DNA from 2 places in the Lysobacter sp. GQ73 genome. Region 2 is predicted to be linked to the other one. Evidence: riboswitches for the same ligand, from Rfam matches in the RefSeq annotation. Region 2 holds a riboswitch; the other holds the start of a gene.
The links. A riboswitch is a leader RNA that binds a small molecule or an ion and turns the genes downstream of it on or off. The one in region 2 is predicted to bind glycine.

Region 1: it holds a riboswitch for glycine, as region 2 does, so the genes downstream of both, gcvP (aminomethyl-transferring glycine dehydrogenase) here and AC6CH2_RS08780 (trimeric intracellular cation channel family protein) in region 2, are expected to answer to the same signal.

Annotation. Positions count from the first base shown of each region.
Region 1 covers NZ_JCAXEE010000003.1:543,527-558,295, forward strand. The annotation lists gene pdxR (MocR-like pyridoxine biosynthesis transcription factor PdxR) at 1-523, shown strand, start outside; gene AC6CH2_RS12305 (hypothetical protein) at 757-1,206, shown strand; gene AC6CH2_RS12310 (LysM peptidoglycan-binding domain-containing protein) at 1,312-3,021, opposite strand; gene AC6CH2_RS12315 (GFA family protein) at 3,877-4,308, shown strand; gene AC6CH2_RS12320 (hypothetical protein) at 4,392-4,787, opposite strand; gene AC6CH2_RS12325 (LytR/AlgR family response regulator transcription factor) at 4,815-5,597, opposite strand; gene AC6CH2_RS12330 (histidine kinase) at 5,590-6,849, opposite strand; gene AC6CH2_RS12335 (hypothetical protein) at 7,390-8,112, shown strand; gene AC6CH2_RS12340 (DUF2846 domain-containing protein) at 8,109-8,711, shown strand; gene gcvP (aminomethyl-transferring glycine dehydrogenase) at 8,858-11,731, opposite strand; glycine riboswitch at 11,771-11,942, opposite strand; gene AC6CH2_RS12350 (VOC family protein) at 12,187-12,642, shown strand; gene AC6CH2_RS12355 (multidrug effflux MFS transporter) at 12,691-13,968, shown strand; gene AC6CH2_RS12360 (autotransporter domain-containing protein) at 14,647-14,769, shown strand, end outside.
Region 2 covers NZ_JCAXEE010000002.1:905,572-920,340, forward strand. The annotation lists gene AC6CH2_RS08765 (DcaP family trimeric outer membrane transporter) at 309-1,721, shown strand; gene AC6CH2_RS08770 (MFS transporter) at 1,912-3,576, shown strand; gene AC6CH2_RS08775 (uracil-DNA glycosylase family protein) at 3,924-4,496, shown strand; gene AC6CH2_RS08780 (trimeric intracellular cation channel family protein) at 4,515-5,120, opposite strand; glycine riboswitch at 5,280-5,386, opposite strand; gene AC6CH2_RS08785 (ABC transporter ATP-binding protein) at 6,117-6,866, opposite strand; gene AC6CH2_RS08790 (hypothetical protein) at 6,863-7,861, opposite strand; gene AC6CH2_RS08795 (kanamycin nucleotidyltransferase C-terminal domain-containing protein) at 8,022-8,840, opposite strand; gene AC6CH2_RS08800 (hypothetical protein) at 9,001-9,339, opposite strand; gene AC6CH2_RS08805 (hypothetical protein) at 9,609-9,782, opposite strand; gene AC6CH2_RS08810 (hypothetical protein) at 9,795-9,965, opposite strand; gene AC6CH2_RS08815 (hypothetical protein) at 10,017-10,166, opposite strand; gene AC6CH2_RS08820 (DesA family fatty acid desaturase) at 10,384-11,589, opposite strand; gene AC6CH2_RS08825 (CHAD domain-containing protein) at 11,867-12,760, opposite strand; gene mutM (bifunctional DNA-formamidopyrimidine glycosylase/DNA-(apurinic or apyrimidinic site) lyase) at 12,825-13,637, shown strand; gene AC6CH2_RS08835 (ECF-type sigma factor) at 13,803-14,375, shown strand; gene AC6CH2_RS08840 (serine/threonine-protein kinase) at 14,487-14,769, shown strand, end outside.

The DNA.
Region 1 (14,769 bases), on a different contig from region 2:
CGTCATCTACGTCGGCAGCTTCAACAAGATCCTGTTTCCGGCGCTGCGCATCGCCTACGCCATCGTGCCGGAACCCTTGGTGGCGCCCTTCGTCGACGCCAAACACGTCGCCGACGGCCACACCGCCTTGTTGCTTCAGGGGGTCCTGGCGGCGTTCATCCACGAGGGCCATCTGGCCCGCCACCTGCGCAAGACCCGCGCGATCTACGACGAGCGCCGCCTGGATTTCCTCGAACAGGCCCGTGCATTGGCCGAGGTACTCGATTTCGGCCCGGCCACCGCCGGCATGCACGTCGCCGCCGTGTTCAAGCCGGGCCTGACGATCGACGATCGCGCGGTCGCGGCCGAATGCGCGCGCGCCGGCGTGGTCGTGCATCCCCTGTCGAAGTACGGTGCGAGCGACCGCGGCGGCCTGGTGTTCGGGTTTGCCGGCGCCTCGCGCGCGGCGACCCGCTCCGGCCTGGAGATCGTACGCAAAGCCATTGCCGGCCTTGCCGTCAGGGATGCTGGTTTGCGCACTTGATCGCCGTGCCGGCCGACCGCAACAGGCGCGCGCGACGGCCTCGCGGAAAGTCCCATCCGGCAGGCCCGCGATGGGGGATCGTACCGCCTCGTTCGTGGTCATCGCCGATCACGAATGCGAACCCGAACCGGTCACGATTGGCACCTGCATGCACCCGATTCGTGGCTCGCGCGCTTGATCGTGCGCGCCGGCTTCGCTGAAGTCGAGCCTCCCCAATGGAGTGGAGCGTATCGATGAAGAAGTTGGCCGCAGGTTTCGTGCATATGCTGGCCTTGTGCCTGCTGTTGGCGGTGTCGCAATCGGCAGCGGCCCAGTCCGCGTACAAGCAGATCCCCGAGGGTACGACCCTGTGGATCGGGGAGTCGATCTATTCCAACAACCTGAAGTACCGGCTGACCATGCAGCGCGACGGCAATCTGGTGTTCTACCGCGTCGCCGATTCGCGCCCCTTGTGGAACAGCCAGACCTCCGGCAGCGGCGGCTACAAGACCGTCTTCGAGCCCTTCGCCGTATTCAATGTCCTGCGCATCTCCGACGACGCGATCCTGTGGACCAGCCGCGGCGGCTATATCGGCACATCGTATCCGGGCATGGCCTGGTACATCACCGATCAGGGCGACTTCATGGCGCTATACCACGGCAGCATGATCATCAGCTGGCTCGCGAACGACCCGGATAATTGATCGGCCGCTCTGACCAGCCCGCTCTGGCCGGTCGATCGCAGAAGTAGACGAAGAAAGGCCCCGCATCGGCGGGGCCTTTCGCTGTCGAGCGCCGAGCGACGCGGCTTACTCGATGGTCATGTCGATCCGGGCGCGGTCGGTGTTGGCGATGCTGCCGTCGGCGCCGTCGGAAACGAAGAACAGGTCCATCGTCAACCGATGCGGGTCGGAATCGAGGATGCGGCCCAGGGTCATGCCGAACTGGAACGGGTCCTTGTACTCGCCGAGTCGCTCGGCGCTGTTGCCGGGCAGGGTGCCCTCGGCGCGCGCGGTGGCGTCGGTCTGCTTCATCAAGGCTTGCATCTGCGCTTCGGTGAAGGTCACCTTGGCCTCCTTGCCGACCTGCACCGGGCCGTTGCCCTTGATGTCGCCGGTCAGCATGTAGTTCCAGGTTTTGGCGTCGGCGTCGGTAGGCACCTTGAGGTTGTATTCGTAGGTGCGCTCGGAGGTGATTTCGTTGCCCTGGGCGTCGTAATGGCACACCACCTGCAACGGCGGGTTGCCGTTGCCGGCCATCGGCGGGGTGATGGTGTAGCTGTAGGAGCCGTCGGGGTAGCTGGTCTTGACGTAGCCGTAGGTGGTTTGCGGGCCGCCGAACGAGGCGTAGGCGCGCGCCATGGTGTCGCCCTGCTCGAAGGCGGCTTCGCCATTCAAGCGCAGCTGGTTGGAGAAGTTGTAACGCTCCAGCGTGGCGACGTTGCCGACGCCGTCGTTCTGGGCGGCGACTTCGCCGGTGGCGGTGAAATGGGCATAGGCGGCCTGGCCGTCGGGCTTGGACAGGTCGAATTCGGCCGTGCGCAACACCGAATGGCCCTTGTTGGCCTGAATGCCGGGGCCGAGGTCGAAGCTGAGCGGGCCGACATTGATCGAGGGCAGCACGCTGCTCTTCTGTTCGATCGCCTGCAGCGCACCGATGTCGACGCGCACGCCGGTCTCGCTGGTGCGGGTGACGCTGTAGGCCGAACCGGTGGCGACCTTGTTCTCGCCGTCGACGGTTATGCCCAGGCGCGGGCCTTTCGGGAAGGCGTCGTCGAACAGTTTCTGGAACGCGCCCGCGAACTGGGTCTGGGTGAAGTTCTGCGAATCCAGCGTCACCGTGGCGCCGACCGGGATCGTGGTCGGGTCGAAGGGATTGATCTTCGCGGCGGTCTGCGGGTTCTGATTCTCGCCCGGCAGCACGACCTTGTAGCGCAGGCGATGACCGGCGCCCGCGCTGCCCTCTACGTCGGCGTTCGTGTTGCCGCCGCCGGCTGCGCCGGACACCGAAAACACCGCGGTGACCTCGAATTCGGTCTTGCCGTCCTTGTTCTGCTGCTTGACCTCGATCTCCGAGTCCTGGCGCATCTCGATGCCGCCGGGGGCGGGCACGGTGCTGCCCTGGGTCAGCTTGACGCTGCCGTTGCCGGGGCTCCAGGAAATGCCGCCGCGCTGGCTGCCGTCGCTGACCTCCACGCCGTACTCGCTGGACGCGGTCGGATGGGTCGGGTCGAAATCGGTGACGATGGTTTCCTCGGTGACGCTCATCGTCGCCGCGGGGATCTTGAGCTCGTCGCCGTGGAAGATCGGGTCGCTCTTGCCGGTCATGCTGGCCTCCATCCGCCGTTCCTTGTCCTGGAACAGCTCCGGATTGGCCTGGCGCAGCGCCTGTGGGGTGATGCCGTAGAGCGCGGCGATCTCGATCACGCTCTGGTCGTTGACGACGGTGTGAGTCTGGGGATGGTTCTGCGGTTGGGGCAGGGTGGGCGAGGGGCCCTGGGTGGCGTAGACACCGGTCATGAATGGCTTGGACGCAACTGTGAGGATGGTCGCGACTTTACCGTCGCGCCGGCCCGGGGGCGACTAGGGACGACCCCAGTTTGGGACGAAATTTGTGCACGAGTGGACCAATTCGCGGTTTGAGGGGATGGATGGCCCGTCAAGGCCTGCCTGGGCGTTGATGTTGACGCCGTTCCCGACTCGCCGTTGGCTTCCTTGGTTTTGCAGTTGCAGTGACGATAGGCTCTGGCGTGGTCGCGCACCCAGATCGCCGGGTTTGAATTCGGGTCGACATAGAAGCCGCTGCGTCTCTTGGTCGCGGCTTACGTCGCTCCTACAGGGATGGATTTTCGGCATTGCGTTGGCGAGGGTCTCGCCTTTGTAGGAGCGACGTCAGTCGCGACCGCGGGACGCGCAGGGTGTCGTGGCCGATATTGTCCAACGAAGCGGCGGGCTTTCGCCGGGGTAGGAGCGGCGCAAGCCGCGACATCGCTGCGACGTTCTTGCGGCGTATGGATCGAGAAAGATCAAGATCCGGATCAAGATCAAGCCCAAAGCCTCCGCCACTGAAGCGGCGGGTTACTTTCTTTCGTCTAAAGCAACAAAAGAAAAGCGACCAAAGAAGTTGCTTTGTTTTGAATCAAGGGCCCGCACGATCGGTGCCGACGCAGTGATCTACATACGGGACCTCCCTGTCCCGATGAAAAACGGCCCGCATCCCTGCAGGCCGCCGTCCGGGTCTACTATGGCCTTCGCCAATGCGAACCCGCGCACAGCAACAGCAACAACACAAGCACAAAGTCGCAACCGCAACCGCTTCGACGACAGCAAGATCAAGATTACGTCCTGCCCGTTACCCTGCCCACCGAGACCGCCATGCTGATTCACGGAGCCTGCCACTGCGGCAATATCGCTTTCGATCTCGACTGGCAGCCGGAGCCAAGCGAGATTCCGGCGCGCGCCTGTACTTGCACGTTCTGCAGCAAGCACGGGGGCGTGTGGACTTCGTGTCCGACGGGTGCGCTGCGGGTGCGGGTCGCCGAGCCCGCACGGGTGTCGCGCTACGACTTCGGTACGCAAACCGCGGATTTCCATGTCTGCACGCGATGCGGGGTGGTGCCGGTGGTGACCAGCCGCATCGACGGGAGGCTGTATGCGGTGGTCAACGTCAACACTTTCGAGGAAGTCGGCGGGGCCTTGCTGCGGCGGTCGCCGTCGACGCTCGACGACGAAACCGAAGCGGTGCGCCTGGCGCGGCGGCAGCGCAACTGGATCGCCGAGGTCGAGTTCGTCGAGGGCGGCGATTGAGCCTGCGCTCGGGGCCGGCTTCGGCGTCATCTTCCCGACGACGACGAGGCCCGGATGACCGGACGGCGTTCGTGTCGCGGGGCTTACCGAGAGTTGACGCGCTTGCAGTCGGCCGTCATCGCCTGATCCTCGGCGCTGACGCACAGCTTGAATCCCGGTTCCAGGCCGATCACTTCCTTGTCGGTGCCGGCGGCCATCGCGAAGCGTTCGAAAGCCCGGCTGGCGCAGGGCTCGGCGTTCGTGTCCGGCGGCTGGCCCGCGCCCGCCGCCGCGAGGCAGTCGTCGTGGAACAGGGCGTAGTGGCATTGCCCGCTCCGGCTGGCCAGGCATTCGAACCTCGCGATGCGGTCGGTGACGCGTACCTCGCTATCGATGATGTCGACGCCGTCGGCGCTGGCGCGGTGGACGATGGTGGTCGCACCGATATCGCAGCCGAGCAAGGCGAACAGGTAGTACAGCAAAGCGGTGAAGTTGCGCATAGGTCACCTGAATAGTGGGTTGCCGCGTTACATCGTGCGGAACAAGGTCATGAAGGGCTGGCTGACGGTCAGGGTTTCCGGGCGGTTGCGCAGGCGCACGCTGCCCTTGCCGCTGTCGTCGCGGACGATCGATGCGATCGCCTTGAGATTGACGATGGTCGAACGGTGGATCTGCTTGAACATGTTCGCGTCGAGCACGTCGAGAAGCTCGCGAATAGGTTTGCGCAACAGGGCTTCGCCCTCTGCGGTCACGACCGTGGTGTATTTGTTGTCGGCGCGGAAGTAGGCGATGTCGTCGACCAGGATCAGGCGGGTTTCGCGGCCGGTGCTCGCGGTGATCCAGGTCAGCGGCGGCGCGCCGCGCCTGGGCGCGTTGCTCGCCAACTGCCGGGCAAGTTCGGACAGCGCATCGGCGCCGGTCCGGGTGGCGGCGCTGCGTCGCTGCAGCCGCTGCACGGTGACGGCGAGACGTTCGGGCGTGACCGGCTTGAGCAGGTAGTCGATCGCGCCCTGTTCGAAGGCATCGATCGCGTACTGGTCGTAGGCGGTGACGAACACGATCTGGGTTCGCGGGCTGACCTCGGCGGCGGCGGTGGCGACATCGATGCCGGTCAGCCCGGGCATGCGGATGTCGAGGAAGGCGATGTCGGGCCGATGCTCGGCCAGGGCTTCGAGCGCCTCGGCGCCGTCTTCGCATTCGGCGACGATCCGCAACTGCGGCCAGGCGCCGCGCAGGGAGTCGATCAGCGCCTGGCGCAGCAGAGCCTCGTCTTCGGCGACCAGGGCGGTGGAAGGGGGAAGCTCATGCATACGAGGATTCCTCACGCGCGATCAGCGGCACGCTGATCGTCGCGGCGACGCCATTGGGGAAGTTGGCGACGACCGCGAGTTGCGCCTCGCCTCCGTACACCAGTTGCAGGCGTTCGCGCACGTTGCGCAGGCCGATGCCGGTACCGGCGTTGGTGGAATTGAAGCCTTCGCCGTCGTCGGCGACGGTGATGGCGACGCGCTGATCGTTGCGGCGCGCGAGGATCCACACGGTGCCGCCGCCGGGCTTGGGTTCCAGGCCGTGCTTGATGGCGTTCTCGACCAGGGTCTGCAGCATCATCGGCGGCAGCGGAATCGCGCGCAGTTCCTCGGGTACGTCGATTTGCAGCGCCAGCCGCGCGCCCATCCGCAGTTTGAGGATTTCCAGATAGGCGCGGGAGCGGTCGAGTTCGTCGCCGAGGGTGGACTGCCCGTCCTCGGTGCGCGGCAACGAACGGCGCAGGAAATCGATCAGGTGGCCGAGCATGAGGTCGGCGCGCGGCGGGTCGTTGCGGGTCAGGTACTGGGCGCTGGCGAGGGTGTTGTAGAGGAAATGCGGCTCGACCTGGGCATGCAGCAAGCTCAGCTTGGCCACGGCGAGTTCTTTTTCGGTGACCGTGCGGGTGGTGCTGACGCGTTCGGTGCGGCGGCGTTCGGCGATGCGGCGGGTGATCGCGCGCACGATCGCTTCGGCGTTCTCCAGATTGGTGCCGCCGTCGACCCGGAACCAGTCGCTCCAGGCTCCGGTCTCGGGTTCGCAGATCAGGGTGATGCTGCCGCTGTCTTCGCCCGGCGTGACCGTGGCCAGGATCTGGTTGCGGGTCCAGCGGCCGTGGTTGCGCACCACGCCATGGCGGTCGGTGCGGCTGCGGCCGTAGAGGTTGGGGCGCTGCACCTTGGCGCTGACCTGCAGGCTGTCGCGCGCGCTTTCGATGTCCTCGACCCGCGGGAGCTCGCGGATCGCGGCATCGAGCAGGTCGAACACCTCGCCCGCCTCGAACGGCACCTCGATCTGGCGGCGGTGGCGGTTGGCGAGGGTGTCGCGGCCGACCTGTCCGGCGATCAGGCGCACCCGGCGCAGGTGCGAGAAGGCGTTGGTGACGACATAGGCCACGACCAGCGCGCCGATGATGAATAGCGGCGCCACATCCTGGTGCTCCAGTCCTGGCGTGGCCGAGGACAGCAGCGCGATCAGCAGGAACACGCCGAACCAGGCGACGGCGAGGCGGAGGATGAAAAAGAAGCTCCTGATCACTGCGAGTCCGAAAGGTTCTAGGTTGCGATGCAGCATAGTCGTCCGCCGGCCGGGCGGAAGAGGGGGCGCGACGAAGCCGGGGAAGGCGGCGACGAAACCGGTCGGGAAGGGAACGAAGCGCCGGCGCGCTGATCGGTCCCGGGTCGTCCACGGTCTGCGAGGCGACGAGCCCTCTCCGCCTGCGGGAAGAAGAAGGGAGGGCGGCGTCGCTCGCCTTGTCCTCATCCGGCCTGCGATCACTTTCCGCCGGTGGGATCGCTCGCGGGCGTCGCCTTCCCCCAACCTCTCCCGCAAGCGGAAAAGGGATTGGAGTGATGGCAGGAGCGGGGCGCGGAACCGCGCGACAAAGATCACTCGCGTCCTTAGCTTCTCCGGCGGCCCGATCGATGGACGATGTGCCTCCGCTCTCGCCTCAATGTGACTTGCGGTGAATCGGCGCTCCGGACGAGAAATCTGCTTGGCAAAGCTTCGGTGTTCCGATAGCGTGACGCTCGACAAGGACGGTTGGGGGCCGCCTTCATGTTTTCGATGTCTACCGCGTTGATCGCCGTGCTGGCGATGCATCAGGCGCAGCCGTTGCCGGCCGCCGCCGAAGCGCCGAGTACGCTGTCCGCACCAATTCCAACGCCAACAACACCAGCACCTGCGGCCGCAACGGCACCTGCGGCGACGCTGGTGTCCGAGCCTGCTCCCGCATCCGCATCCGCATCCGCACCGGCATCGGCGCTGCCGTCCGTGGCCAGCGGCGGCCCCGATGCGCGCCGCCTCCTCGCCGGCACCGAGCTGCTGCTCGAAACCCTGCAACCGCTGAGCTCGGCCACATTGAAACGCGGCGACAAGTTCGGGCTGCGACTCGCGCAGGCGTTGAGCGTCGACGGCGCACTCGTACTGCCCGCCGGCACCACCGGCGTCGGCGAAGTGGTCCATGCCGAGCGCTCGCGCAGCGGCGGCAAGCCGGGCGAGTTGTTGCTCGCCGCGCGCTACCTCGATGCCGATGGCCGGCAGATCCCCTTGCGCAGCTTTCGCGTCGGCGCCGCCGGCGTCGACAAGTCGGGCCAGGTGATCGGCTTGTCGATCGCGGTCGGGGTGTTCGCGATGTTCATGCGCGGCGGCGAGATCCAGATCCCTCCCCATACCCAGGCGCAGGCGCGCATCGCACAGGACGTCGACCTCCCGTCTTCTGCGGCGCCTGCCCAAGGCCCGGCACCCGTTGCCGCTACCGAACCACCCGTCACCACCCAAGCTGGGGAAGCTGTCCAATGAAGTCGATGTCGTCGCGTGTGTTGTTGATCGCTCTGTCGCTGCCGGTGTCGGCCTTCGCCGCCGGCGGTTCCCTGGCCTGGAACGGCAAGACGCCTTCCGACCCGGCCAAGCAGGTCCCGAGTGCCGAGGCGAGCGTTTCGGCGGAGGCCAAGAACGACGCCGGTACCGCACCCGCGGTAGAAGCCGGCGCGGCGGCGACCGCAGCTCCGGCAACCGCGACCGCGACGGCCAGCGCGAAGCCGGCTGCCGCCGGCAGCGGCCTGATCGCGGCACCGCCGGCCGGCAAGGGTCAGATCGTGTTCTTCCGCCCGCCCAAGTTCGTCGGCGGTGCGGTGGGCTACAAGGTGCGCGAAGGCGCGGTCGAGCTGGGCAAGCTGCGCAGCGGCAAGTACTTCGTGGTCGCGGTCGAACCGGGCGCGCACGAGTACACCGTGCACTCGGAAGCCAAGGACATCCTCAACATGGAAGTCGAAGCCGGCGAAACCTATTACGTGAAGGGCACGATCACGATCGGCATCCTGGCCGGGCGTCCGAACCTGTCGCCTTCGACGGTCGCCGAATTCGACGAAGTCGCCGGCAAGCTCAAGTTGGCGAAGTAAGCGCAAGGCGCGGCGAACGCATCGCGCCGCCGCAGCCCGGCCTCGATATCAGCCGAAACAAGCCGAAACACCAGCCACAACAGCTCTGAAAAAAGGCCCCGCATTCGCGGGGCCTTTCTTGTCGCTTAGATGCAACCAGCCGGGGCTCAGGCCTCGACTTCTTCCTTGTAGGCGTCGATCGGGATGCAGGCGCACATGACGTTCTTGTCGCCGTAGACGTTGTCGACGCGCGACACCGGCGGCCAGTACTTCTGCAGGCGCAGGCTCGGCAGCGGGAACGCGGCCAGTTCGCGCGGATAGGCACGGGTCCATTCGCTCGCGGTGACCTGCGAGGCGGTGTGCGGGGCGTGCTTGAGCGGGTTGTCCTCGCGGTCCAGGCGGCCGTCCTCGACCGCGCGGATTTCGTCGCGGATCTGGATCATCGCGTCGATGAAGCGGTCCAGCTCGTGCTGCGATTCGCTCTCGGTCGGCTCGACCATCAGCGTGCCGGCGACCGGGAAGCTCAGGGTCGGGGCGTGGAAGCCGAAGTCGATCAGGCGCTTGGCGACGTCCTCGGCGCTGATGCCGGTGGCGTCCTTGATCGGGCGCAGGTCGAGGATGCATTCGTGCGCGACCAGGCCGTTGCGGCCGGTGTACAGCGTTTCGTAGTGCGGGGCGAGGCGCTTGGCGATGTAGTTGGCGTTGAGCAGCGCGACCTGGGTGGCCTTGCGCAGGCCGGCGGTGCCCATCAGGGTGACGTACATCCACGAGATCGGCAGGATGCTCGCCGAGCCGAAGCTCGCCGCGCTGACCATGCCCACCACGCCTTCGCCGTCGACGGTCTTCGGCAGGAACGGCGCGAGGTGCGACTTGACCGCGCAGGGGCCGACGCCGGGGCCGCCGCCGCCGTGCGGGATGCAGAAGGTCTTGTGCAGGTTGAGATGGGAGACGTCCGAGCCCCACTTGCCGGGCTTGGCGACGCCGACCAGGGCGTTCATGTTGGCGCCGTCGGTGTACACCTGGCCGCCGTGCTTATGGATGATCTCGCAGATCTCGACCACTTCCTCCTCGAACACGCCGTGCGTGGACGGGTAGGTCATCATGATCGCGGCCAGGCGGTCGCTGTACTTCTCGGCGGCGCGGCGGATGTCGTCGACGTCGACGTTGCCGTTGCTGTCGGTCTTGGTCACCACCACGGTCATGCCGCACATCTGCGCCGAGGCCGGGTTGGTGCCGTGGGCGGAGTCGGGGATCAGGCAGATGTCGCGATGGCCTTCGCCGCGCGAGCGGTGATAGGCGCGGATCGCCAGCAGGCCGGCATATTCGCCCTGGGCGCCGGAGTTCGGCTGCAGGCTGACCGCGTCGTAGCCGGTGCACTCGACCAGCATCGCTTCGAGTTCTTCGATCAGCTGGGTGTAGCCGGTGGTCTGGTCGGACGGGGCGAGCGGGTGGATGTTGCCGAACTCGGGCCAGGTCACCGGGATCATCTCGGCGGTGGCGTTGAGCTTCATCGTGCACGAACCCAGCGGGATCATGGTGCGATCCATCGCCAGGTCCTTGTCGGCCAGCGAGCGCATGTAGCGCAGCAGTTCGTGTTCGCTGTGGTGGGTGTTGAATACCGGGTGCTGCAGGAACGAGGAGGTGCGGGCCAGCGCGGCCGGGATCGCGTCGACGGCTTCGCGGTCGAGCGCGTCGATGTCCAGTTGCACGCCGAACGCGCCGGCGATGGCGGCCAGCTCGTCGCGGGTCACGGTTTCGTCGAGGCTGATGCTGAGGCTGCCGGCATCGATCTCGCGCAGGTTGATGTTGGCCGCGCGCGCCTTGGCGTGGATCGCGTTCGCGTCGACGCCGGTGACGTGCAGGGTATCGAAGAAGCCGCTGCCGACGGCGATGCCGGCCTTGCCGAGCGCGGTGGCGAGGATCGCGGCCTGGCGGTGGACGCGGCGAGCGATGCGGGTCAGGCCGTCGGGGCCGTGGTAGACGGCGTACATGCTCGCCATCACCGCCAGCAGCACCTGCGCGGTGCAGATGTTGCTGGTCGCCTTCTCGCGGCGGATGTGCTGCTCGCGGGTCTGCAGGGTCAGGCGGTAGGCGGGCTTGCCGCCGGTGTCGACCGACACGCCGATCAGGCGGCCCGGCATCGAGCGCTTGTAGGCGTCGCGGCAGGCCATGAAGCCGGCGTGCGGACCGCCGAAGCCGAACGGCACGCCGAAGCGCTGGGTGTTGCCGACGACGATGTCGGCGCCCCATTCGCCCGGCGCCTTGAGCAGGGTCAGCGCGAGCAGGTCGCTGGCGACCGCGACGATGCCGCCGCGCGCGTGCACGGCGTCGGCTACGCCCTGGTAGTCCTTGATCGCGCCGAAGGTATCGGGGTATTGCAGCAGCACGCCGAAGGCGTCGACCGTGGCCGCCTCGGCGTCGTCGCCGACATGCAGCTCGATCGCCAGCGGTTCGGCGCGGGTGCGCAGCACTTCCAGGGTCTGCGGGTGGATGTTCCTGGAGACGAAGAAGGTGTCCGACTTGGACTTGGCCGAACGCTTGGCCAGGGTCATCGCTTCGGCGGCGGCGGTGCCTTCGTCGAGCAGCGAGGCATTGGCGATCTCCATTCCGGTCAGGTCGGCGACCATGGTCTGGAAGTTGATCAGCGCCTCCATGCGGCCCTGCGAGATTTCCGCCTGGTACGGCGTATAGGCCGTGTACCAGGCCGGGTTCTCGAGGATGTTGCGCAGGATCACGTTCGGGGTGTGGGTGCCGTAATAGCCGCGGCCGATGAAGCTGCGGAACACCTGGTTCTTGGTGGCGATAGCGCGGATCTTGGCCAGCGCCTCGACCTCGCTGATCGCGGCCGGCAGGGCCAGCGGCTGGGTCGACTTGATCGAGCCGGGGACGATGGCGTCGGTCAGGGCTTCGAGCGAGTCGTAGCCGACCTGCTCCAACATGTGGCCGATCTCGGCGTCGTTGGGGCCGATGTGGCGCTCGATGAAGGCGTCGTGGTGCTCGAGATCGCGCAAGGAAGTTGCGCTGTTGGCGGCTGGGCTCATGGCAGGGGCGTCCGAAGGCAGCGTGCGGTGCCGCACGCGAGGCGCCCCTCTGTCCTTTTGCCTGAGAGTTTAAAAGCGTGCTGCGGTCAGGCAGCTAGGGGAGGGGAGGGCCCGGGGGCCGCTTCCTGTCCGCGCTCGCTTCGTGCCCCTTCGGCGCCGGTTCTGCCTCGCTGTCTCAGCGCACGCAGGCGGTCTCTCCAGAGTTTTGTACACGCGGCGGTATGGGGCCTGAGCGATTACGGGCGTTGCGCCTTCGGCAGCGCGCCTGGCCGAGGGGCCGGGCGGCTTCTCCCACCGCGTGTTTCAAGCCGCGATTATAGCCGCAGCGGCGGCCGCTCGGGGCGAGATTGCCGGGGTTGGCGGCAGCCGGCTTCATCCCCGGTTTCGCCCCGCGACCCGGTTCAGGATGGCCGATTCGCCGTAACATGGTCGCGGTCCCTTCCGGAGCTTCCTGCATGGACCGACCGCCGTTCCAACTGCTGCAAATCGACCACGTGGTGCTGCGCGTGCGCGACACCGAGGCGATGGTCGCCTTCTACTGCGATGTGCTGGGCTGCCGGCTGGAACGGCGCCAGGACGCGATCGGCCTGGTGCAGTTGCGCGCCGGGCTGTCCCTGATCGACCTGGTCGACGTCGACGGCAAGCTCGGCCGCCTCGGCGGCGCGCCGGCCGGCGCCGAGGCCCGCAACATGGACCATCTGTGCCTGCGCGCCGAGCCCTTCGACCGCGAGGCGATCGTCGCCCACCTGGAGGCGCACGGCGTGCGCCTGGGCGACTTCGGCTCGCGCTACGGCGCCGAAGGCGAGGGGCCGTCGCAATACCTGTTCGATCCCGAAGACAACCTGGTCGAACTCAAGGGCCCGCCCGACGAAGTGCCGATCGACACCCACGCCTCCCACGCTCCCAGCTGAGGCCCCGAGCCGACGCTCCCCGACTGGCCTGCCAGACTGGTGAACCCGATCAATACCTCCGCTCCCGATTCAGCGCCGGCCACGAAGGCCTTGTCGATCCGCCGCCTGGCCTTGTTGCTCGGCGGCCTGGCGATGTTCGGGCCGTTCTCGATCGACACGATCTTCCCGGCGTTCCCGGTCATGGGCGCCGAACTGGGCGCCGACAAGCTGGCGATGCAGCAGACCATCAGCCTGTATCTGATCGCCTATGCGCTGATGAGCATCGTCCACGGCCCGTTGTCGGACACGATCGGGCGCCGGCGGGTGATCATCGGCGGGCTGAGCGTGTTCACGCTGGCCTCGGTCGGCTGCGCTTTGTCGACCGATCTGTCGATGCTGCTGTTCTTCCGCGTGGTGCAGGGTTTGTCGGCGGGCGTGGGACTGATCGTCGGCCGCGCGGTGATCCGCGACGTGCTGCACGGCGACGACGCCCAGCGCCTGATGAGCCAGGTGACGATGATCTTCGGCGTGGCGCCGGCGATCGCGCCGATCATCGGCGGCTGGATCCTCGGCTGGGCGCATTGGCCGGCGATCTTCTGGTTCCTGGTCGGCTTCTCGCTGCTGCTGCTGGCGGCGACCGTGTTCCTGTTGCCGGAAACCCATCCGCCGCAGGCGCGCCTGCCGCTGAAGCCCAAGCGCCTGCTGCGCGATTACTTCGCGATCTTCCTCAACCCGCGCTTCCAGCGCCTGACCGCGACCGGCGCGTTCAACTTCGCCGCGCTGTTCCTGTACATCGCCTCGGCGCCGGCGTTCGTGCTCGACATTCTCAAGCTCAACGAGCGCCAGTTCGGCTGGTTCTTCGTGCCGACCATCGGCGGCATGGTGCTCGGCTCGTTCGTGTCGGGCCGCTCGGCCGGCAGGATCAGCGGCGACCGCCTGGTGCGCTGGGGCTTCGTGTTCTCCTTCGCCGGCGTGGCGATGAACCTCGGCTACAACCTGTGGACCGACGCCCCGCAGATCCCATGGGCGGTGCTGCCGATGTGCGTATCGGCGTTCGGCATCGCCCTGGTGTTTCCGATCGTGACCTTGTCGATCCTCGACATGTACCCGCGCCAGCGCGGATCCGCCTCGTCGCTGCAGGCGTTCTCCGGGCTGGTGATCAACGCGATCATGGCCGGCGTGCTGTCGCCGTTGATCAGCGGCAGTGCGGTAGCGCTGGCGGTGGCGGCCTCGGCGTTGACCGCGATCGCCTGGCTGTTCTGGCAGTGGGAAGCGCGCGTGTCGAAGACCCGGTGCCCGAGCCAGGGCGACGAAGCCGCCGCGGTGGAGCCGCAAGAGTCGCTTTGAAAGCGGCGGGCTGTCAGGCGTGGCTTCTGCAGGAATGTTTGTCCTCAAGAGAAGGAGTTCGAGATGCGATTGACCTTATTGGCGCCGGTGGCCTCGTGCCTGTGTGGAACTGTCCAGGCGGCGGATTTTCAATCGATCCCCATCACCTATACCCTGGTTTCGGCGGACGGCAAGAGCGTGGTCGGCATGCAGGCGAGACCGCCTTCCACTGGACACAGGGCGGGGCCCTGACCTCGATCCAGTCGTTTCGCCTCCGGCTTTCTACCCCAACGGCTTCGAGTTGACGGCGATCTCAGGCGACGGTTCAGTCGCGTTGTTGAATTTGCCGGACGAGGTGACGGGAAGACCGCAGCAGTTCTGGATGCCGGCCTTGTGGACGAAGGAGCGCGGGGTGCAGATCGTCGAAGTTCCCGGGGTGTATGCGATCGCGGAGGACATTTCCGCCGACGGACGCACAATCGCAGGGCGCCGCGCGTCACCAGCTCCGGAGGTGAAGTCTCAGACGTTTCGGTGGAGCGCGGATCAAGGTCTGCAAATCCTTCAGGCCGTGGCAAACGACGGTGAGTATTTGTGGTCTGTCGACGATGTGGCTATTTCCGGGGATGGACAAGTCGTGGTCGGCGTTCTGACCGGTAGATCCAACCTGACCGGTAGGTCCACACCCACCCAGATGGTGTTCTGGCACGAAGGGCGGCCAATGCCGAAGCGGCCGATTACGGCGAGAGCAGTACCCGCACCGAACAGTTAGAGGTCGGCGTCTGCACCGACCTGGGCCCGGCGCGTCTGGGGTTGGGCCTGGGC
Region 2 (14,769 bases):
GGCAGTGTCGAGGCGCGGGCTTCGTTATAGCCGACCCGGCGCGCGACGCCTATGCCGCGATCGTTCCCGGTCGGTCCGGATCCGCGTCGCGGCGAGCGGGGCTTGCGCGCGGGCGCGCGAGGTCGCCCAGTGTGCCGCATCCGTCGCGACCGCCGCGGCCGCGGCGGTTTAGACCTTGGTCGTAACTCGGTCGCAAATGGGGAACTGAATCGCGGCGTTACGACCAATGGCGAATGGTGAAGCCGTCGCGGCGGCGCGCAGGCTGGCCGCAGCCGCACGTACCGCGCGGCGTTCCTCGGGAGGGAATCATGACGTTCACTAGTGTGTTCACGCGCACGGCACCGCAGCGCGCGGCAATGCGACGGCGGCCCCTGGCCACGGCCTTGCTGGTCGCCCTGGCGCTGCCCGGACTGGCCTTCGCGCAGACGGCGAAGGAAAAAGAACTCGAAACCCGCGTCGCCGAACTCGAGCGCATGGTCCAGCAACTGGTCTCGCAACAGCAGCAGGTGCAGACCCAGGTCACCGAGGTCAAGGCCGCGCAGGCCGCCGCGCCGACCGCGACCGCGGCGACGGCTGCCAAGCCGGGCATCCAGAGCACGCCGATCTCGACCGCCGGCAACCCCGGCACCCGTTTCAGCTACGGCGGCTTCATCAAGCTCGACGCCTCGGTCACTCAGACCAACGACGGCGACATCGCCGACGGCTCGGTAGGACGCCTGTTCTACGTGCCCAAGGCGATCCCGGTCGGCGGCGCGGCCACCCGCGAAGGCGGCAGCGACACCGACATGGGCGCGAACTTCTCGCGCTTCTGGTTCGCCGCCGATACCGACCTGGAGAGCGGCGACAAGCTCAAGGGCTATCTGGAATTCGACCTGTTCGGCGGCGGCACCACCGCCTTCACCGGCAACGAGGTCGCCACCAACACTTATGCGCTGACCCTGCGCCAGGCCTACGTGACCTGGAACAAGTGGATGGCCGGCCAGGCCTGGTCGAACTTCCAGGACACCGCGGCGCTGCCGGACACGGTCGACTTCCTCGGCCCCACCGAGGGCACGGTGTTCGTGCGCCAGGCGCAGTTGCGCTACACCAGCGGGCCGTGGTCGTTCTCGATCGAAAACCCGGAAACCGTGTACACGCCGTTCCGCGGCAACATGGCCCAGGTCGCCGGCGACGACGGCGCGGTGCCGGACGTGACCGCGCGCTACACCGCCAAGGGCGACTGGGGCCACTTCAGCGTCGGCGCGCTGGCGCGCCAGCTCAAGTACCAGTCCGGCCGCGCCAACGACAGCAACTCCGGCTACGGCCTGAGCCTGTCGGGCAAGTGGAACCTCGGCGCCAAGGACGACCTGCGCTACATGGTCACCGCCGGCAGCGGCATCGGCCGTTACGTCGGCCTGGCGCTCAACAACGACGCGGTGCTCGACGCCAGCGGCGACCTGGAGAACATCGACCTGGTCTCGGGCTTCGTCGGCTGGCGCCACGTGTTCACCCCGAAGCTGCGCGGCAATCTGTTCTATTCGCGCGCGCAGTACGACAACGAGACCGCATTGACCGGCCTGGGCATCACCAAGTCGGCGCAATCGGCCCACATCAACCTGATCTATACCCCGATCCCGAAACTCGACGTGGGTGCCGAGTACATCTGGGGCCAGCGCGAGATCGAAAGCGGCGACCGCGGCGAGATCAACCGCCTGCAGACCCACGTCAAGTACAGCTTCTGACCGCACGGCGCGGCGTTCGCGTCGCGCCATCGTCGTGCCCGCGAGAGCGGGATCCGGGGCTCCCGTGCGCAAGCGCCGAAGGTCCCTGGAACCCCGCCGTCGCGGAGATCGCGAAGCAAGGATTCATCGCAACATCCAATCGCCCCGGCGGGCCCCGGCCCGCTCCTCTCCACTGTTCGGGGGAACAGACATGTCCAGCATCACCGCAAACCCGGCGACGCCCAGTGCGCCGCTGACCAAGGGCCACAAGAAGGTCATCTTCGCGTCCAGCCTCGGCACCGTGTTCGAGTGGTACGACTTCTACCTCTACGGTTCGCTCGCCGTGATCATCGGCAAGCAGTTCTTCGGCGGCCTGAACGAGACCAGTCAGTTCATCTTCGCCCTGCTCGCCTTCGCCGCCGGCTTCGCGGTGCGGCCGTTCGGCGCGCTGGTGTTCGGCCGCCTCGGCGACATGATCGGGCGCAAGTACACCTTCCTCGTCACCATCGTGATCATGGGCCTGGCGACCTTCCTGGTCGGCGTGCTGCCCAGCTACGCCACCATGGGCATCGCCGCGCCGATCATCCTGATCACCCTGCGCCTGTTGCAGGGCCTGGCGCTCGGCGGCGAGTACGGCGGCGCGGCGACCTATGTCGCCGAGCACGCGCCCAACGGCAAGCGCGGCTTGTACACCAGCTTCATCCAGACCACCGCGACGCTCGGACTGTTCATGTCGCTGCTGGTGATCTGGGCCTGCCGCAACTACCTCGGCAAGGAAGACTTCGAGTCCTGGGGCTGGCGCATTCCGTTCTGGGTGTCGGTGCTGCTGCTCGGCGTGTCGGTGTGGATCCGCCTGCAACTGGCCGAATCGCCGCTGTTCCAGCAGATGAAAGCCGAGGGCAAGACCTCCAAGGCACCGATCACCGAGAGCTTCTTCTCCAAGAACGGCAAGATCGCCCTGCTGGCCCTGCTCGGCGCCACCGCCGGCCAGGCCGTGGTGTGGTACGGCGGTCAGTTCTACTCGCTGTTCTTCCTGACCAAGACCCTCGGCATGGACCCGAACCAGGCCGACATCTTCATCGCCATCGCCCTGGCCCTGGCCACCGGCGGCTTCATCCTGTTCGGCTGGCTGTCGGACAAGATCGGCCGCAAGAAGATCGTACTGGCCGGCTGCCTGATCGCGGTGTTCACCTACTTCCCGGTGTTCAAGGCGCTGACCCATAACGTCAACCCGGCGCTGGAAGCCGCGGTCGCCGCCTCGCCGGTCACCGTCACCGCCGATCCGGACCGCTGCGCGTTCCAGTTCGACCCGGTCGGCAAGGCGACCTTCAAGCAGTCCTGCGACATCATCAAGTCGGCGCTGGCCAAGAAGGGCATTCCCTACGTCAACGCAGTCGGCCCGGCCGGCAGCGTGGCCACGGTCAGCATCGGCGGCACCAGCCTGAGCAGCTTCGAGGGCGAGTCGCTCGACAGCGCCACGTTCAAGACCCAGTCGGACGCCTTCGGCAAGCAATTGACCGACGCGCTGCAGACCGCGGGCTATCCGGCCAAGGCCGACCCGGCGCAGATCAACAAGCCGATGGTGATCGCGCTGCTGACCTTCCTGGTGCTGCTGGTCACGATGGTCTACGGCCCGATCGCCGCCTGGCTGGTCGAACTGTTCCCGACGCGCATCCGCTACACCTCGATGTCCTTGCCCTACCACATCGGCAACGGCTGGTTCGGCGGCTTCCTGCCGTTCACCGCCTTCGCCATCGTCGCCGCCACCGGCGACATCTACAGCGGCCTGTGGTATCCGATCATCGTCGCCTCGATGACGGTGGTGATCGGCGCGCTGTTCCTGCCGGAAACCAAGGATCGCGATATCACGGCGTGAGTGAGTTGCGTCGATGTTTCGAGCGAACGCCGGCCTTGGGGCCGGCGTTTTGCTTTTGCGTTGGGTTCGGGGCTTGGGGCCCGAAGAGCCGGGACTCGGGACTCGGGACTCGGGACTCGGAGAGCATGGATTCGAATCGCGTGAGGTGCATCGGCCTCGTCCTGTCTTATCAACCGGTTGCCGCAATACTCGTCACTGCAATCCATCTAAAGGCCTGAATCGTTCAAGCAGATGCTGCATGCCACGCTCGGCGCTTTTGCTTTAGCCTTCCGAATACCGAATACCGAGTCCCGAGTCCCGAGTCCCGAGTCCCGAGTCCCGAGTCCCGAGTCCCGAGTCCCGAGCCCATGCTGATTCAAGCGATCCGCGCCTGCACCCTATGCGCTGCGCACCTGCCGCACGGGCCTCGGCCGGTGGTGCAGGCGGACCCGCGGGCGAGGTTGTTGATCGCCGGGCAAGCGCCGGGACGCAAGGTGCATGCTTCCGGGATTCCGTTCGACGATGCGAGCGGCGAGCGCTTGCGCGACTGGCTCGGGCTGGACCGCGCCACGTTCTACGACGAAACGCGGGTGGCGATCGTGCCGATGGGGTTTTGCTATCCGGGCACCGGCGCCTCGGGCGACCTGCCGCCGCGGCCGGAATGCGCGGCGACCTGGCACCGCCGACTGTTGCCGCAGCTGCGCGCTGTACGCCTGACCCTGGCGGTCGGCCGCTACGCGCAGCTGTGGCATCTGCCCAAGGCCGGCGCGACCCTGACCGAGGCGGTCGAGGCTTGGCGCGCGCAGTGGCCGCAGGCGGTGGCCTTGCCGCACCCGAGCCCGCGCAACCAGGCCTGGCTCAAGCGCCATCCCTGGTTCGCGGCCGAACTGTTGCCGGCGCTGCGCCGACGCGTCGCCGAGGTGCTCGGCGAGACCTCGTGATCGCACCGCCGGCGGCGCTCAGGGGTGGACGAACTTCGGCATCTCCCATTCGTAGCGGATCGCCAACAAACGCAAGGCGAAGCCGCCGCCAAGACACAGCAGCACGCTGAGGTTCTCGGCGACGCCGAAGCGCAGCATCGCCAGATAGGCCACGCCGGTCAGCAGCGAGATCACCGCGTACAGCTCGCGCTGGAACACCAGCGGGATCTCGTTGCACAGCACGTCGCGCAGCACGCCGCCGAAGGCCCCGGTCAACATGCCGGCGATGACGACGATGGCCGGCGCGTGCCCGCCTTCGCGCGCGACCGAGCAGCCGATCAGGGTGAAGGCGATCAGGCCGAGCGCATCGAGCCAGAGGAAGGCGCGACGCAAGCGGTGCAGTTTCTTGGCCAGGAAAGTCGCCGCGATCGCCGCGCCGATGGTGTAGCCGAGGTACTCGGGATGACGCACCCAGCCGAGCGGATAGTGGCCGAGCACGATGTCGCGCAGCGAACCGCCGCCAAGCGCGGTGACGCTGGCGATGATGACCACGCCGAACAAGTCCATGCGCCGCTTGCCGGCGGCGAGCGCGCCGGTCATGGCTTCTGCGCTGATGGCGATGAGATAGATCAGTTGCAGCAACACGGCGGTTCTCCGTCGGAGGGGCACGAATGAACCGCGGCCGGGCACGAAGACGCGAACGCGCCGCTGCGGCGAGCACGCAGCGGCCGGGCGGCACGGCATGCGCGCGCGGCCATGGGCCGCACCCGTCTGCCTGTCTCCGTGGCCCGAAGGCCGCGGTGCCGCTCCCGCTGTCCTTTTACCTGAGAGTTTGGGCGGCGCGCTGTCGCGACAGCGGCCGCTTGCCCCTTCGGTGGGCCGCGTCGCGGCCTCTCTCCAGATCGGCGTGTTCGTTGCAGTGTTCCGGCCGCGAGGGCCGAGCCTGAGCGATTATGGGAGCCTGCGCCTTCGGCGGGCAGCGGCCATCGGCCGGCGCCACTCTTCTGCAACGGTGGGCATGGTAGCAGCCCATCGCCGCTCCGATGAGCCGCTCGGTCATGCCCGTCCGGGCTCGTGGGCTCTTGAGCTCTTGGGCTCCTGGGTAGGAGCGGCGCGAGCCGCGACCGCGCAGTGACGTCTACGACGTTACTGGCGGAAGGCGATGATGTTGAGACCGGCCGATAAGCGTTGAGCTGCGTGGCCAAATCAAATCCCCCCCTCTCGAAGGAAGAATCGTCTTGTCGGTTCGTTCGGTTTGGATCGCTGCGCGATCGTTTGCAGTACCGCAGTCGCGACTCGCGCCGCTCCTACCCCGGCCCCGGTCGCGACGCAGCCGCTCTTGGGTAGGAGCGGCGCAAGCCGCGACCGCGCCATGGCGTCTACGACGCTCCTGGCGGAAGGCGATGATGATGAAACCGGCCGATAAGCGTTGAGCTGCGTGGCCAAATCAACTCCCCTTTCCCCCTCTCGAAGGAAGAATCGTCGTGCCGGTTCGGTCGGCGTGGGTCGCTGCGCGATCGTTTGCAGTGTCGCGGTCGCGGCTCGCGCCGCCCCTACCCCGGCCCCGGTCGCGACGCAGCCGCTTTTGGGTGCGACGATGTCACCGGCCATAGGAGGACGACGACGCGCCGCCACCGCCAACTAATCCGCAACCGCAGGCCGTTCCGCCGCCAGGGCCTCCACCATCGACTGCTCCAGCGATCGCCGCGGGTCGGCACGGATCGCGTCGAGTTCGCCGGCCTGCCAGTCGCGGCGCAGGCGGCCGTCCATCAGCAGCAGCGCGCGACTGATGAAGCGTTCGGCGACGTCGAGCGAATGAGTCGCCAGCAACACCGCGGTGCCATGCTCGTGGGCGAGCTGCTGCAGATGGCGCTTGAGTGCGTAGGCGCTGAGCGGGTCGAGTCCGTTGAGCGGTTCGTCGAGCACCAGCAGCGGCGGTTCGCCGAGCAGGCCCAGCGCGATCGCCAGTTTCTGGCGGGTGCCGAGCGAGTACTGGCCGATGCGGCGATCCAGCATCGGCGCCAATGCCAGGGTCTCGGCCAGCGCCAGGGTCGGCGCGGGTATCTCGCCGAGCTCGCGGGTGCCGGCGAACAGGCGCAGGCATTCGCGCCCGGTCAGCAACGGCGGCAGCCGCGCCGGGTCGACCGCGAAGCCGAGCCGGCGCCGCGCCTGCAGCGGTTCGCGAGCGAGGTCGTGACCGCCGATCAGCACCCGTCCGGCGCTCGCCCGCTGCAGGCCGGCCAGGCAGTGCAGCAAGGTGGTCTTGCCGGAACCGTTCGGCCCGATCAGGGCGGCGAATTCGCCGGCGTGCAGGCGCAGGTCGATGCCGTGCAGCACGGCGTGCTCGTCGTAGCGGTGCTGCAGGCCTTCGAGTTCGAGCAGGACGGTCATCGCGACAGATACCGATGTAAGACGGGACGCAGCGCGAGCCAGGCCGGCGCCGAAAGAACCAGCAGGATCGAGAACAACACCGGCGCGGCGCGCCAGCTCAGGCCCAACAGCGCGGCGCCGCCGCCTGCGAACGCCACCGCGCAGACGAAGGCGAAGGCCGGATAGCGCCAGGCCGCCCACGCCAGCCGGCGCGGCGCGCGCGGGGTGCTCGCCAGCAGGGCATCGGCCTCGAGGGTCGCCGCGACGCAGGCCTGCAGGATCAGGCTGAACCAGGCCAGCGCGATGGCGATCAGCAGCACGCCGAGGCCGCTGCCGAGGCCGGTGGAACTCGGCAGGCCGAACAGCACCGCGCCGATCATCCAGGCGTGGCCGCCACGCCGCCAACGCAGCACGCCTTCGCGCCGCTGCCAGTCGCTGAGGTGCGGCAGCCGCGCATCGTCGAGCCAGGCCAGGCCGAACAGCGGCTGGCGCGCACCTTCGCGCAGGCGGTGATGAGGATGACGGCGATGGCGCAGCGCCGCGAACAATCCGAGCACGGCGCCGAACGCGAGCCCGCCGTCGACGATCCAGTACGCGGCGCGCAGACTGGCGGGCTCGCCGCCGCAGGCGGCCAACACCGCGGCGGCGAACGCCATCGCCGCCAAGGTCGCCAGGCCGGCCAACAGGACCAGGCTGCGCGTCGCCCGCGCCGGCTCGATCGGCGCCGCCGCCCACCAGCCCAGGCGCAGGTAATCGTCGAGGGCGATCGACCTTCCGCGAGCGACCGCGTAGGCGAGGGCGATCGCGAGCAGGCCGAACGGCAGCGGCAAACGCTCGATCAAGCGCGGCAGAGCCTCGGCCAGCGCCGCGGCATCGCCGCCCCAGCCGCGCAGCGACACCGGTACGGCGATCGCGGCGGCCGCTGTCGCGAGCAGGGCCCGGCCGCGCCGCCAGGCGCCGCCGCGCGCGGCGACGAGACGCGCTTCGGCGAACCAGGGGTGCAGCAGTCGGCCCATGGCACGAGGCCCTCGTCGGTCGATCGCGAACCCGGAGTCGGATGGTCGACGGCACTGCGCAGGATCCGGGCGGCGATGCGCGCGTCGCGCCGATGCGGACGCGCCCAATCCGCCCGCGGCGGTCCCGTCGACGATGCGGACTGTACCGGATCGGCCGCGTTCAGCGCTCCGAGGCAGCGCAGCGCGCTTCCAGCGCCTCGTTCAACGAGGCCGCATGCGCCCATTCCTCCAGGCCGGCCCAGACCCGTTCCATCGCCAGGGTCAACACCACTTCGTCGCGCAGGTCGCCCTGTGCGACGAGACCGAACAACTGCGCCGCGCCGTCCGGCCCGGGCAGGTCGGCGGCCTCGTCGAACATGGTCCCGCTCGATGCGAACACGTGCCGCTCGGCCAGGCCGATCAGGCAGGCCAGGTGCTGGGCGAACTCGCACGCGATCAGCGCCATCGGCTTGCGCGCGTAGCGATTGCGCAACTTGCCGACCAGCTCGTACAACTCGCCGACGACGATCTCGGCCAGGGCCGCGTCGACCGCGGCATCGTTCGGGTGCGCGGCGAGCGAGCGCAAGGTTTCGACCAGGGCGCCATGATCGGGCGCGATCCACAGCGCGCGCGCATGGACGAACTGGCCGTGGCTGAGCGCCCAGCCTTCGTCGACTTCGCGCGCATAGGCCTCGATGGCGGTGCGCGACATCAGGTTGAGCTCGGCCTTGCCGCGACCGTGCACCCACTCCAGGGTGTCGTCGTAATCGGCGCCGAGCGCATCGTCGTCGAGCACCGCCCACAGTTCGAGATCCGAGTACGGACCGTCGCCTTCGCGCGCGGTGGAGCCGTACAGGGCGACCGCGAGCAGGCGCTCGCCGTGGACCTGGCGCAAGCGTTCGACGATCAGTTCGGCCAGTTCGCGGCGTTGTTCGGAGGTGACCGACTGGGGGCCGGCGAACAAGGTATCGAGTTCGCCGCGGGGCAATGCGTAATTCATCGCGACTAGGTATCACGCGCGGCGCGGGCGCGGCAATTGCGCGATCCGGGCATTGCGACGGACTGCGGAGAACGGGACTGCGGAAAATCGGCCGGAGCGCATCGCATCGGCCTGCACGCCTCCACCGAATCGGCGATCCGCATGGGCGCGGGATGGGGGGTCACTGCGGCGGCGAGGCGAGTTCGCGCGCGTCGAGCCAGCCATCGCGGTTGCGGTCCTGTTTGCCGAAACGCTCGGCCAGGGTGAGCCGATGCTGCTCGCGCGACAAGGCGGCGCGCGCGCCGCGGCCGCTCGCGGGCTGCTCCTGCGCATCGAGCAGACCGTCGCGGTTGGCGTCCATCGCGTCGAAGGCGTAGCTGAGCCAGTCCTGGTATTCCAGCAGCGAGATCCTGCCGTCCTGGTCGCCGTCCATGCGCGAGAGATAGTCGCCGGTCGAGGCGACCGGCTGGGCCGCGCTCAGCAGCGGAAAACACAAGGCGATCGCGAACCATCGGCGCATGCGCGGGAACCGGATGACGCCGGGAGCGGCGGCTTTGCCGCGCAGCCTGACGCGCGCGGCAGCGCCAGGCAAGTCCGGGCACGGAGCGGCGACCAACGCGCAGGGCGGCGAACGCCGACGTTGCCGACCGGCTGCCCCGGATCGGTCTGAATTGGGAGCGGCGGTATCCGGAAAGTTCCGGATCGGGCGCCGGCGCCGCGCGAAGGCGACGCCGGCCACCCGGTGCGCGCGGCGCGAAGCCGCTCACGCACGCCTATCGGCGGCTGAGATCAGGAATCGTCCATGCAGCAGGCGAAGCGAGTGCCGCCGAACTGGCAACCGGCCTTGGGCGCGCAGCCCTCGGCGTAGCGGTTGTCGGCCTGGGCCGCGCCGAACCCGACCGACGCGGCGAACAGCGCCGCGATCGCCAGGTATCTCGTGCGGGTGCCACGCAGGGTCTTCATGCGCCCGATTCCTCAGGGAAGCAGGCAGCAGCCGATGCGCTGGCCGCCGTACTTGCAGCCGACTTTCGGCGGGCAGCCTTCGCGGTAGGGGCTGTCGGCCTGGGCCACGCCGAAGCCGATGCCGGCAGCGAACAACGAGGCCAGCATGAGCAGCTTGATGCGCTTGCTACGGAATACCTTCATCTGTTCTGTCTCCTGTGCTTGAAGCGCGGCCCCATCCCTGGCGCGACGCGTTCACGGATGGCGGGTTCGTCCTTGGAACGACATCGCTCGCGCGCCGCGCAAGACGGCACGGGCGGGCAGGTTGAAGGGAATCGGAAACGGCGCACGGTCGGCGGCGATGATTGCGGCTGCGGTGATTCGGGCAGCGATGTCCCTGCGCATGCGGCATCTCCTTATGCAGCGCGGGACGCGGTCCGGCGCGGCGACTCCATTGCCCAGCACGCTACACCCTCGCCGGCCGGCAAATGCTGATCGGCGTCGCGGTCTTGAGGCGGGCGCCGCGCGGGCCGTCGGTCGAGCCGTCGCACGCCGGCATGAAAAAACCCGCGCATCGCTGCGCGGGTTCTGCTGTAACGACAGGCCGGCGAACCGGCTTCGGTCAGTGGCGCGCCGGCGCCAGGGCGTAGCCCTTCATGCGCGCGGAGAACGCCTGCAGCTGCTGGATGCCGCTGGCCTCGGCGTCGACGCACCAGGCGTGCAGACGGTTCAAGGTCGCTTGCGCATCGTGCGAGCGGTCGTCGAGCACCTGCGCCAGGCGCTGGCGGAATTCGGCCAGGGTCGCCATGCGCGGACGCTCGTCGATCCAGCTCTGCAGGCGCGCGCGCGCGCCGTCGTCGAGCCAGCGGCCGCCATCGGCCAGGCCCTTGCGCAGGCGGCGCGGCAGGGTGCGCATGCGGTCGCCGGCCTGCGCGGCTTCTTCGCGCAGGCTCGGCAAGGTCACGCTGCGGTAGTAGTCGGTCATCGCCTGGAAGCGGATCGCGAGCAAGGCGCGCAGGGTTTCGGTGTCGGGCATGGCGATGTTGGGGCGCACGTCCAGAGCCGGGGCGACCCGCAGCACCTTGGCCAGGCGCAACGCCTGCAGGCCGCGGATCACCGTCCAGCCGATATCGAACTCCCACTTGCGCAGGGCGAACTTGGCCGAGCTCGGGAACGCGTGGTGATTGTTGTGCAGCTCTTCGCCGCCGATCCAGAAACCCCACGGGGTCAGGTTGGTCGCGGTGTCGGTGGTCTCGAAGTTGCGATAGCCCCACCAGTGGCCGAGGCCGTTGACCACGCCGGCGGCCCAGAACGGAATCCACACCATCTGCAGCGCCCAGATCGCCACGCCGGCGAAGCCGAACAGGGCGAAGCTGAGGAACAGCAGCAGCACCGGACCCATGGTCGCGTGCGGGGTGTAGAGCTTGCGTTCGATCCAGTCGTCCGGGCAGCCCTTGCCGTACTTCTCGATGTCCTCGCGCTCGGCGCGCGCTTCGCGGTACAGCTCGACGCCGCGCCACATCACCGTGTCGATGCCCTTGAACTGCGGGCTGTGCGGGTCTTCCTCGGTCTCGCACTTGGCGTGATGCTTGCGATGAATCGCCGCCCACTCCTTGGTGATCATCGAGGTGGTCAGCCAGGTCCAGAAACGGAACACATGCGCCAACGCGGGATGGAAATCGACCGAGCGGTGCGCCATCGAACGGTGCAGATACAGCGTCACCGACATGATGGTGAGCTGGGTGACCGCGAGGAAGTACGCGGCGAGCTCCCAGAAGCCGGCCTGGACCAGGCCGCCGGCGAGGAAATCGATCAGGGAAGCGGGCATTTCGAAACTCCGACAGACCACGGGGGCCGGCCCGAAGCGGCCGGTCCTGGGCAGATGATGCCACCAGGCGCGGACCCTTCGCGCCGGTACGGCTCTGCGATGTGATGGGGTCGTTTATTCCAACGGGCAAGGCGCGCCGCAGCGGGCGCGGCTGAAGGGGTTCAGCTGGCGCCGGCCGACCGGCGGTCGCGAGATCGGTCGGCCTGCCCCGCATTCGGCTTGGCGCCTCTTCCGATCGCGGGAGAGGCCGGGGTGAGGGCAGGCCTCGCGAATGCCCCTATTCCGGGCCGCCCTCGGTCGCATCCGCGTTCACGATCTCCCCGCGCGACCGCGCCAGCTCGCCCTGCGCGTAGCGCCGCAAGGCGCCGCGGTCGGCCTTGCCGAACACCGAACGGCGCCCGCAATGGTCGAGCAGCAGGTTCAGGTCCTGGGCCGCCCCCAGCCGCTCGATCGTGTGCTTGTCGAATTTCGGCGCGTCGCGGCCGAGCCTGGCCGCTTTCAGCGCGCGCTGCTGCTGCGACAGCCGCCGCGCGCGCCGGCGCCAGTCGTGCCAATCCTCGTCGAGCCCGCTGCGCCGCGCGCGCTCGGCGCAACGCGCGACGCGCGCCAGGCTCGCGGTGACCGCGCCGCGCCAGTCTTCCGCGGTCAGGCCGTCCCAGGGCAAAGCGCGCAGCGCGGCGCGCAGCACTCGCAACAAGGAGCGGCGCGCGCCGAGGTCGGGGTCTTCGGCGCGGGCCTGGCGCGCGACCTGCGCGCGGGCCTGCGCGGCACGGCGGCGGGCACGGCGCAACAAAGTGCGGACCTCGGCTTCCAGCGGCAGGCGCAGCAGCCGATCCAGAGTTTCGACCAGCGCGTGCGCGTCGCGCAGCACCGACAAGTTACGGTTGAGCCGGCGCAGTTCGCGGTCGACCAGCGCCGCGCCCGGACCGAGCGCCCCGCCGCCGAGCGCGACCGTGGCGCGGACCCGGCGCAAGCCCTTGCGCGCCAGGTGCACGCCGGCATGGATCCGATTGCCGCGCCAGCCCAGGGCGTCGAGCGCCATGTCGATCTCGGCGCTGGCGAAACTGCGCAGGCGCCGGCCCGGCGGCGGCGCGGCCTCGGGCTCGGGCGCCCTGGCGGCTAACCCCGCCCCGTTTGCGACGGCTTCCTCGGACGCTGGCGCGTGCGGCATGAAGCGACTCCCGGTTCCGGCCATCGAACGATGCGCGGCCTGGCCGGGATAGTACCCTTGCCGCATGCCTGAATTGCCCGAAGTCGAAACCACCCGGCGCGGCCTGGCGCCGCACCTGGAAGGCCGCCGCGTCGTCACCGCGATCCTGCGCCGCCCCAACCTGCGCTGGCCGATCCCGCTGCAGATCGAGGACACCCTGCCGGGCGAACGCATCGACGCGGTGCGCCGCCGCGCCAAGTACCTGTTGCTCGACACCGCCGCCGGCAGCGCCCTGCTGCACTTGGGCATGTCCGGCAGCCTGCGCGTGCTGCCCGCCGACACGCCGGTGCGCGCGCACGACCACGTCGACCTGCTGCTCGATTCCGACCGGGTGCTGCGCTTCAACGACCCGCGCCGGTTCGGCTGCCTGCTGTGGCAGGCGCCCGGCGAGACCCACGAACTGCTGCGCGACCTCGGCCCGGAACCGCTCTCGGAGGCCTTCGACGGCGACTATCTGTTCGAGCTCAGCCGCGGCCGCAAGGCGCCGGTGAAGACCTTCCTGATGGACCAGCGGGTGGTGGTCGGGGTCGGCAACATCTACGCGGCCGAGGCTTTGTTCGCGGCCGGGGTGTCGCCGCTGCGCGCGGCCGGCAAGGTCTCGCGGGAGCGTTATGCCGCGCTCGCGGCTTCGATCAAGGACATCCTGGCCTACGCCATCCAGCGCGGCGGCACCACCCTGCGCGACTTCATCAGCCCGGACGGCGCGCCGGGCTATTTCGAGCAGGAGCTGTCGGCCTATGGGCGCGGCGGCGAGCCCTGCCCGCGCTGCGGCCGGCCGCTCAAGCAGGCCAGCATCGGCCAGCGCACCACGGTCTGGTGCGGGCACTGCCAACGCTGAAGCGCGGCGGCCCGGGCGCCGGCAGGCCCGTCCGGGCGCGGGGGCCACGGGGGTCCGGCCCCCCGATTCCGGACGGACGGCGCGGCCGCCGCCGGGGCGATGCCACCGCCGTCGCTATCATATGAAGATGAACGCGCTATAGTCTCCGCCGAGTCGAGGGGCGATATGGCCGAAAGCGCTGACATCACGATCCTGTTGGATGCCGCCCGCGAAGGCGACCGCGGCGCACTCGATCGCGTGCTCGCGACTCTGTACCAGGAGTTGCACACCATGGCGCGGCGCCAGCTCGCCGGCCAGCACGGCCAGACCCTGGATGCGACCGCGCTGGTGCACGAGGCCTACCTCAAGCTGGTCGGCCGCCGCGAAGCCCAGTTCGACGATCGCGCGCATTTCTTCGCCTACGCCGCCTCGGCGATGCGCAGCGTGGTCGTCGACTACGCGCGCCAGCGCCTGGCGCAGAAGCGCGGCGGCGACCTGCACCGCGTCACCGAGTTGCCCGACGACGTCGAAGGCGGCCTGCGCCTGGACGAGGACACGCTCGGCCTGGACACCGCCCTGACCAAATTGGCCGCGGTCGACCAGCGCCTGGCCCAGGTGGTGGAACTGCGCTATTTCGCCGGTCTGTCGGAACTCGAAATCGCCGCGCTGCTGCAGCGCTCCGAACGCAGCATCCGCCGCGACTGGCAGAAGGCCCGCCTGTTCCTGCTGGCCTCGCTGCAAGACGAGCCCAATCGCTGACGCACGGCGCGTGCCGCGTTCCGTCACCGCCGTGCAGCGCGCCCGCATCCCATGCGCCTGGCCATGATCCACATCGCCGACGACCGTCGTATCGCCACCGACTGACCGCGCATGGACGCCGAACGCTGGCAACGCCTGTCCCCTTTGCTCGACGCGCTGCTCGAGCTGGAACCGGCCGCGCGCGCCGAGCGCCTGCGCGAGCTGCGCGCCGACGACGCCGAGCTCGCCGATCAACTCGCCGGGCTGATCGCGCTCGAAGACGGCCACGAGGATTTTCTGTCCGAGCCGCTGGTCGCGCCGCAGAACACCGGCATGCGCCCCGGCGTGGAAGTCGGCGCCTACCGCCTGGAAAGCCTGCTCGGCGAAGGCGGCATGGGCCAGGTCTGGCTGGCCT